Regions from separate parts of the Candidatus Enterococcus lowellii genome, predicted to be linked through region 1. Evidence: predicted binding sites of a transcription regulator. Region 1 holds the regulator's gene; each other region holds the start of a gene.
The links. Region 1 encodes LexA, which represses DNA repair genes until DNA is damaged. Its sites were predicted from a motif close to CNAACANNTGTTNG; they were not measured.

Region 1 (3,294 bases):
TTAGCTCGTATCACAGAGGCGCAACGTTTAGCTGTTGAGGAAAAATTAAATGTGACTAGCGCAGTAGAGTATCATGTGTTTACTGGTTTACGTCATATTCGTCCATTTATTGAAGATGCAGTGGCAGATATTGTAGCGCAAGGATTTCAAACGATTCATGGAATGGTACTAGCACCACATGATTCTAGTTTTATTAAGCAATATCATGATCGTGTTGAAAAAGAATTGGAAGTTTATCCAGAAATTTCCTATACAGCACATCGTCACTTTTGGCAACATGAAGGATTTCAAGTATTTTGGGCTAACCAAATTCAAGCAGCATTGAATTCTGAGAAAAAGCAGAAATTTTTGTTCACGGCACATAGTTTGCCTGAGCGTCTATTGCTAAATGGCGATCCGTATGTTGATGAAATAACCGGTGCCGCTAAAGCAATTGCGCAACGTGTAGCAGGTTCATTGGACTTTGGTCATGCGTGGCAAAGTGCTGGACGTACAGCGGATAAATGGATTGGTCCACGTGTTGAAGATGTGACCGAAGAATTGTTAAAAGAAGGTTATGAAGAGATTATTTATCTACCATTTGGTTTTGTTGCAGATAATTTAGAAACACTCTATGATAATGATATTGAGTGTAAAGAATTAGTAGAAGAATTAGATGGAGAGTACCGTCGCTTAGATATGCCGAATACTCATCCCGATTTTATTAGCGGTTTAGCAGCAGAAATTCTTTCAAATTAAACAAAAATGAAGAGCACTCAAAATTTAGGTTAACATTTTGGGTGCTCTTCGTTATAGATATGAAGAATTTTTAAAAGTGACGATACAAACCGACAACTAGCCCTAAAATTTTAACACTTGGTAAAATAATTGGTTCCATATAATCATTTTCCGGTTGTAATCGAATATAAGTTTTTTCTTTATAAAATCTTTTACAAGTTGCTTCATCTTCATCAGTCATAGCAATAACAATATCGCCATTTCCAGCAATGTCTTGTTTTCTTACAATTACTTGATCACCATCTAGAATGCCAGCATTAATCATGCTTTCGCCGCGAATGGTTAACATAAATAATTGGCCACTATCTTCAACTAGATTAGGAGGGATTGGGAAAAAATCAGAAGCCTCTTCTACTGCTAAAATGGGTTCACCAGCAGTTACTACACCTAACAAAGGGATTTTTTGTTGTTGAGCACCGATTGTTTCTAAGCCCAGTGTGGTTAATTCAATGGCTCGAGGTTTTGTAGGGTCTCTTTGGATTAAGCCTTTTTTTTCTAAACGTGATAAATGACCATGAACAGTTGATGTAGAGGAAAGTTGCACAGCTTCACCAATTTCTCTCACTGTAGGTGGATACCCTTTTTCACTGACTCGAGTATGAATAAATTTTAAAACTTCAAGTTGTCGGTTTTCTGTACGTTTTGCCAAAACGAACACCTTCTTTCCTTTATTTGAATCATTATAAAATGAAAAATATGACTAGTTTTATTAAACGTAGTGTAACATATGCTCTGAAAAAAATCAAACAAACGTTCGGTTTCTGTTTTGATTGTTTTTTTTGATTGTTTTGTATAAGATGGAAAAGAAAGGAGCTTGATATCATGTTATCCAAAGAAAAATTAGATAGAATTAATGAGTTAGCTAAAAAGAAAAAAACAGAAGGACTTACTGAAAAGGAACAAGCAGAACAGCAAACATTAAGACAAGAGTATATTACAGCTTTTCGTGGTGGGATGAAGCACCATATTGAAGGGATGAAAGTAGTCGATCCAGAAGGCAATGATGTGACGCCGGAAAAACTAAAACAAATTCAAAAAGCGAAAGGTTTACACAATAGAAAGTAAAATAAAAGATACCGATGCAAAAAGTATTGATAATTGCAGAGGTATCTTTTATAATAGATATGTAATATAGGTAAAAAAAACCTAAATAGGAGGCGTTAGTATTGTTTGATAAAATTGATCAACTTGGTGTTGATACGCTACGTACATTAAGTATTGATGCGGTACAAAAAGCAAATTCGGGACATCCAGGACTACCAATGGGGGCTGCTCCAATGGCCTACGCATTATGGACAAAACATTTGAAAGTAAATCCAAAAACTTCTCGTAATTGGGTCGATCGTGATCGTTTTGTGCTTTCGGCAGGACATGGTTCAGCGTTATTATATAGCTTATTGCATTGCGCAGGTTATGATGTAACGACCGATGATTTGAAAAACTTCCGTCAATGGGATAGCCGTACACCAGGGCATCCAGAAGTTGGCCATACAGATGGCGTCGAAGCAACGACTGGACCACTGGGACAAGGGATTGCCATGGCAGTCGGAATGGCAATGGCTGAAGCTCATTTAGCTGCTACCTACAATCGTGAGAAATTTAACGTGATTGATCATTACACCTATGGACTTTGTGGAGATGGTGATTTAATGGAAGGTGTTTCTCAAGAAGCAGCTTCAATGGCAGGTCATATGAAATTAGGAAAATTAATTGTATTATATGATTCAAATGATATTTCCTTAGATGGTCCAACATCAAAAGCATTCACAGAAAATGTCGGACAACGTTTTGAAGCTTACGGTTGGCAACATATCCTTGTAGAAGAAGGAACAGATTTAGAAGCGATTTCTAAAGCGATTGAAGAAGCGCAAGCAGAAACAGACAAACCAACACTGATTGAAGTGAAAACTGTCATCGGGTTTGGCGCACCAAATGCAGGGACCTCTTCTGTACACGGCGCACCGTTAGGAGCAGAAGGCATTCAAGCAGCGAAAAAAGCCTACGGCTGGGAGTATCCTGAATTTGCTGTACCTGAAGAAGTTGCAGCACGTTTTAAAGAAACAATGGTCGACAAAGGTGCTGAGTATGAAGCCGCTTGGAATGAATTATTTGCAGCATACGAAACCGCTTATCCAGAATTAGCCAACCAATTCAACCAAGCTTTTGCCGGAGAATTGCCAGAAAATTGGGAAGCAGAATTACCAACTTATGAAGTGGGATCAAGTCAAGCTAGCCGTGTGTCAAGTAAAGACATGATTCAAGCGTTATCAAAAGCTGTCCCTAGTTTATGGGGTGGTTCAGCCGATCTATCTGCCTCAAACAATACGATGGTCGCTGCTGAAAAAGATTTCGAACCCGGACAATACGAAGGCCGTAATATTTGGTTTGGTGTACGTGAATTCGCAATGGCAGCTGCGATGAACGGGATTCAATTACATGGTGGCACACGTGTTTATGGCGGAACATTCTTCGTTTTCGTTGATTACTTACGTCCAGCGGTACGTTTGTCAGCGATTC
Region 2 (3,294 bases), 590 kb from region 1:
GTCGTAGCAAATGATATTTTGATTGGAGACGAGTATCAAGCAGTGGTAATCACCGGTCCGAATACAGGTGGTAAAACAATTACTTTAAAAACACTAGGTTTACTACAATTAATGGGGCAATCTGGTTTGCCTATTCCTGTTGATGAAGAAAGTCAAATGGGAATTTTTAAAGAAATTTTTGCCGATATTGGCGATGAACAATCAATTGAGCAGAGTTTGTCTACATTCTCTTCACATATGACCAATATCGTTGCGATTTTAGATAAGGTAGATAGTGACAGCTTAGTTTTGTTTGATGAATTAGGTGCGGGGACTGACCCTCAAGAAGGGGCAGCTTTAGCCATTGCAATTTTAGATGAAATTGGAGCAAAGTCTGCTTATGTCATGGCAACAACGCATTATCCTGAATTAAAAGTCTATGGTTATAACCGATCTAAAACAGTGAACGCTTCAATGGAATTTGATGTGGATACGTTAAGTCCAACTTATCGTTTACTAATCGGTGTTCCAGGCCGTAGTAATGCCTTTGAGATTTCAAAACGACTTGGCTTGACAGGTCACATTATTGATGCGGCCAAACAAATTATGGACGGCGAAAGTCAAGATTTGAACGACATGATTGCCGACTTAGAAAATCGTCGTAAAATGGCCGAAACAGAATATTTGGAAGTTCGTCAATATGTTGATGAAGCCCAACGCTTGCATAAAGAATTACAGGATGCGTATGGTTATTTCTTTGAAGAACGTGAAAAAGAACTAGCGAAAGCGCGTCAAAAAGCCAATCAAATTGTAGAAGAAGCGAAAGAAGAATCCGAGAAAATTATCTCAGATATTCGTAAGATGCAATTAACAGGTGGACAAGCTCGCGTAAAAGAACATGAGTTAATTGATGCTAAAACACGTCTTTCCGATTTACATCAAGAAGAAAACCATTTGAAGAAAAACAAAGTCTTGAAAAAAGCCAAACAAGCGAAAAAGTTAAAAGCAGGCGATGAAGTTCTAGTAACTTCTTATGGACAACGTGGTGAATTGATTAAGCAAACCTCAAATGGACAATGGGAAGTTCAACTAGGCATTCTAAAAATGAAAGTTGATGAAGCAGATATTCAACCTGTTGCCCCTGTAAAAGAACCGGTTCAACGAATTGTGAATACTGTTCGTTCAGCAGATAGTTCTCATGTCTCCAATCAATTAGATTTACGTGGCAAACGTTACGAAGAAGCGTTAAATGAAGTCGACCAATATTTAGATGCCGCAATTTTAGCTGGTTATCCCCAAGTAACAGTCGTTCATGGAAAGGGAACCGGTGCTTTACGCCAAGGAATCATTGAGTATCTAAAAAATCATCGCAGTGTAAAAAGTTATGAATTTGCTCCAGCAAACCAAGGTGGTAATGGAGCAACAATCGTGAAATTTAAATAACTTATCAAGAGTAAGCAAGATAGTTTTCAAGTGTAAATGAAGATGCTATACTTTTGATATTGAATATTGGAGGTTACAAAAATGGCAAAAAATATTACAGATGCAACATTCGCTGAAGAAACAGATAAAGGTTTAGTATTAATTGACTTTTGGGCAACTTGGTGTGGACCTTGCCGTATGCAAGCACCAATTTTAGAACAATTAGCTGAAAATTATGATGAAGATGAATTCAAAATCGTAAAAATGGATGTTGATGAAAACCCAGAAACACCTGCATCATTTGGTGTAATGAGCATTCCAACATTAATCTTGAAAAAAGACGGCCAAGTCGTTGATAAAGCAATCGGTGTCCAAACAAAAGAACAAATCGAAGCAATGATTGCACCACACATGTAAGAAAGAGAACCTGAGATGTATGACACATCTCAGGTTTTTTACTGCGAATCACTATGATTCGCCGACTGGAAGGAGAGCGAGAATAGCTGATGAGCAGTACTAGTCGAACGAAGCGAGAGTAGTTACCCGTAAGGAATCACTATGATTCGCCGACTGAAAGGAGAGCGAGAATAGCTATTATTTTACTCTATCACAGCAAGCGTTAAACAAATTTACATAAAACTAAAACACTACGAACGGATGTTCCGATGTGCTATAATAATACAGAAAGAACGGAGGATGTCGTTTGCATGAATGAGCAAATTAAAAATAAATTAGCCTTATTACCTGATCAACCTGGATGTTATTTGATGAAAGATAAAAATGGCACGATTATTTATGTCGGAAAAGCGAAAATTTTAAAAAATCGTGTCCGTTCTTATTTTACCGGAAGTCATGATACCAAGACGGAGCGTTTAGTCAGTGAAATTGAAGATTTTGAATATATTGTAACGGAATCTAACATTGAAGCATTGTTGTTGGAGATTAATCTAATTAAGAAAAATGATCCTAAATACAATATCATGTTAAAAGATGATAAAACGTATCCGTTTATTAAAATTACGAACGAAGCTTATCCACGACTGTTAATTACTCGTAAAGTTTTAAAAGATAAAGCACTTTATTTTGGCCCGTATCCTGATGTGCGTGCGGCAAATGAAACGAAAAAATTATTAGATCGGTTATTTCCCTTACGCAAATGTAAAGTATTGCCGAAAGAAGTTTGCTTATATTATCATATGGGACAATGTTTGGCACCGTGTGTCTTTGATGTACCTAAAGAAACTTACACAGAGATGGTGAAAGAAATCAAGCAGTTTTTAAGTGGCGGCCATAGTCAGATTCAAGCTGATTTAGAAGCTAAAATGAATGATGCTGCAATGAATATGGAATTTGAAAAAGCTGCGGAATACCGTGATCAAATTCGAGCGATTGAAACTGTTATGACTCGCCAAAAAATGACTCAAACAGATTTGATGGACCGAGATGTGTTTGGTTATTCAGTAGATAAAGGCTGGATGTGTGTACAGGTATTTTTTGTACGCCAAGGAAAGTTAATTGAACGCGATGTGTCTATTTTCCCTTTTTATAATGAAGCAAGCGAAGATTTTCTAACGTATATTGGTCAATTTTACCAAGAAAATGAACATATTATTCCCAAAGAAGTCTTGATTCCGGATGACATTGATCAAGAAAGTGTGCAAGCACTACTGGAAACAAAAATTTTACAGCCCAAACGTGGCGAAAAGAAGAAACTCGTCGAATTAGCGAGCAAAAATGCCAAGGTTGCTTTATCTGAGAAATTTGATTTAATCCAACGCAAGGAAGAACGAACGATTGGTGCTGTTGAGAAATTGGGCAATGTCATGGGCATTCCGACGCCAACACGGATTGAAGCATTTGATAACTCAAATATTATGGGAACGGATCCGGTTT
Region 3 (3,294 bases), 120 kb from region 1:
CACGGATAGAAGTGAAGATTTCTCTAAAAGAATCTATTTATACTTACATGGGATATACCAGTCTGAATAATAAATCCAAATAAGAGGCTATGTACATATAACCTCTTATTTGGATTTATCTTTGTTTCCCAATTAAACAGAATTTTCAGTAAGTATAAATAGTTGAAAAAAACTTATCACACTATTTAATCAAGTTCTTCAAAAAAAGGCTGATAGCTGTCATCAACAATATATTCTACGTATTCTTTAGTTAAGACTTCTTTCTTTTGAGAATCATTTGTAAATACGTCAACTTCAAACCATTTTTCTGGATTTTTAATGTGAATATGCCGAACATCTTCCCAAAATATTTTTTGATTATCCATGATAAGATAATCGTCAGACACTTCACCTAAAAAGAAACCCGTAACATTGTCTAAAAGACGTCCAAATTCATCCCTGCTATTTAGCTGAATCTCCACTTCTTTCGAATAGGTGAATGATTCAACTAACAACAAGTCAATCTCTTCTTGAGACATTTGTTCCAAAGGTTGATTGTCCTTTACAGCAAATTCTTCGTTTGTATGAATACTGGTCATCAACTCTTCCATTGCAAAAGCTGTGCCCCATTTTAAACCAAATGGACGATCATGATAGTCGTTGTATTCATGAAATTCCTTTTTCGTTCGTTTTTGATTGACTATCATGTGTATTCACTCCTTCAATACCTGCCAAACCTCCTGCGTGTCCCCCAACCAGATTAGAACGTGCAATAGCACGACCTCCTTCTAATAATGAATGCGCATGAACGATAGAACCAAATCCAAATTTATGACGAATCGTATCTACGACTAAATCAGTTTTTATTTGACGTTCTTGTTGTTCTGGTTCTTCAAATAAGTTGAGTTGCAAAGAAGTTGTATAGATTAAATCACTGCAATTCACACTTATATTGCGAACATCTTGATTTTTATAATATTTCTCAAAAATGGTTAATAGACAAGTTACTAACTCTTTTGTTGTATTTGTCGCAGGTATACGAACTTGCTGATGAAAGCCACCTTTACCCGTCCAATCTGTGTAGCCTAAACTGAAACCAACCCATAAAGAAACAAGTTGTGCTTTTGCCCCTTCTCGACGTAAACGAGTTCCTAATTGGTCAGCCATTTCTTTGATAACTACTTCAAGCTGTTTTTTTTGTGTGTAATCTCGTGGAAGCACTTGCGAGTTTCCGATAGACTTACTTTTTGGCTGATACGTTTGACCTAAAAAACTCCGATCAATTCCCCAACTATGAGCGTACAGTTGCGTTCCTAAAATTCCCATTTTTTCTTTTAATTGATAATAATTACTATGTGCCAAATCATCTACTGTTTTAATCCCCATTTTTCGTAACTTCATAGCTGTTCGTCTACCAATCCCCCACATCTCTTCTAAAGATGCAATTTTCCAAACAGTTTTAGGCACTGATGCATAACGCCATTCAGCTTTCATATCGCTGTTGTGTTTGCTTTCATTATCTAGCGCAAGTTTAGCTAATAAAGGGTTATCGCCAATACCAATCGCTGTGTACAATCCCATCTGTTCATGAACATCCAATTGAATCAATCGTGCCAGTTCATAAGCACTCGATACATCGTACATTTTTAACCCATCAGTAACATCAATAAATGATTCATCCACACTGTATACATGATGGTTTGCTTCGTCTGCATATTTTTTATAGATATTATTAATCTCCATATTTTTGCGCATGTATAAAGCCATTCTTGGGGGTGCAATTACAAGATCATCTGGATAAGGAAAAGGCAAATCTCTAGCTCTTGAAACGTTCGTAATACCATAAGCTTCTTTAGCTTTTGGACTACTAGCTAATATTAACCCACTGCCTCTTTCTGTTAAACTATCACTCGGATAACTCATTACAACTAACTTCGCTTTAATCGGATTTAGACCACGTTCTACACATTCCACCGAACTATAAAAAGATTTACAATCAATACACAAAATATCTCTCGAAGGTTCTTTAGCATAATTAAATTCAGGATTCTTTCCAAATTTCATACTTCTCACCTCGTAAAACAAACGTATGTTCGTGTATATTATAACCATTTGTTCGTATGTTTTGTCAAGATATTTTCTCATTGAAAAACTATCAATGCACGGTCTTATGTAATTAGTATCTCTATCTGCTTGAACAGTCTCTATGGAGTATTTTCTCTATAAATTCGTTTGAACATCTAAAAAAAGAAGAACCGACCAGCCATTTCCTAAGTAATTCATTTAATTTCATGAACCATCTATAAAAAAATAATCTCATAACGTATTTACGGTTACGAGATTATTTTTTATTTAGTTTCTAATTATTCCGTAACAAGCCAAATGACTTGTTGGGTATTTTCTAAGAACTCATCAATAATTAAGCGTTCTTGTAGCTCGTGTCCATTTGCTCCACCTGCTGCTAGGACAATGGCATCAATACCATTAAAAGTCAGACCGCTAACATCTGTACCTCCACGCATTACTAGTCCTTGATAGTTAAGATTATGCCGTTTGCACATTTCTTTAAAACGTTTAATTACCGGATTATCGTCTTCATGATGATATGCATATAAGCTTTGATCGACGTCATATTCTAACTTCGCGTCAAATTTATCTGCTGCTTTTTGAAGCGTTTCAATAACGTGATTTAACTGTTTTTTACCACTCTCATGATCAAGACTTCGTATTTCCATGGCAAATGTTGTAATCTCAGGAACAACATTTGTTGGATAGTCACAAATTACTTTTCCGATATTTGTTGTTGTATTTTCATCAATCTTCAAAAGATTCATATTTGAAATTGCCTCTGCCATCACTTGGATAGATGAAATACCTGAATCCGGCGCTATCCCAGCATGAGCGGCTTTACCAATAATTTTTCCAGAAACATCATAATAATCTGGTCCACCAATAATAGCTGTTCCTGGTCCGCCTTTTCCATCTAAAACAAACGCAACTTTTCCTGCTAATAATTCTGTATCAACTGCAAAAGCACCCAAAATACCTACTTCTTCACAGATGGTAAATAAAAACTCTAAGGGAGGATGTGACAAGTCATTCTCACGCAAAACTGCTTCAACTTCTAGTATTTGAGCAATCCCCGCCTTGTCATCTGCACCAAGAATAGTCGTACCATCAGAAACAACATATTTCCCGTCTTCTGTAATAGAAGGTTTTATCCCATTTCCAGGTTCCACGGTATCCATATGAGCTTCAAGAATCAATGTTTCTTGATTGGCTAAAGCACCCTTCCCAGGTATTTTAACAATCACA

Region 2: uvrC (excinuclease ABC subunit UvrC) is a predicted target of LexA. The motif match lies at 2,052-2,065, and genes of this name have one in related genera.
Region 3: DOK78_RS08690 (Y-family DNA polymerase) is a predicted target of LexA. The motif match lies at 2,062-2,075, and genes of this name have one in related genera.

Annotation. Positions count from the first base shown of each region.
Region 1 is NZ_CP147251.1:1,913,865-1,917,158, forward strand. It holds gene hemH (ferrochelatase) at 1-738, shown strand, start outside; gene lexA (transcriptional repressor LexA) at 809-1,426, opposite strand; gene DOK78_RS09260 (DUF896 family protein) at 1,600-1,842, shown strand; gene tkt (transketolase) at 1,944-3,294, shown strand, end outside.
Region 2 is NZ_CP147251.1:1,320,840-1,324,133, forward strand. It holds gene DOK78_RS06425 (endonuclease MutS2) at 1-1,422, shown strand, start outside; gene trxA (thioredoxin) at 1,504-1,818, shown strand; gene uvrC (excinuclease ABC subunit UvrC) at 2,109-3,294, shown strand, end outside.
Region 3 is NZ_CP147251.1:1,795,759-1,799,052, reverse strand. It holds gene DOK78_RS08700 (TetR/AcrR family transcriptional regulator) at 1-70, shown strand, start outside; gene DOK78_RS08695 (hypothetical protein) at 186-686, opposite strand; gene DOK78_RS08690 (Y-family DNA polymerase) at 646-2,043, opposite strand; gene DOK78_RS08685 (M20/M25/M40 family metallo-hydrolase) at 2,343-3,294, opposite strand, start outside.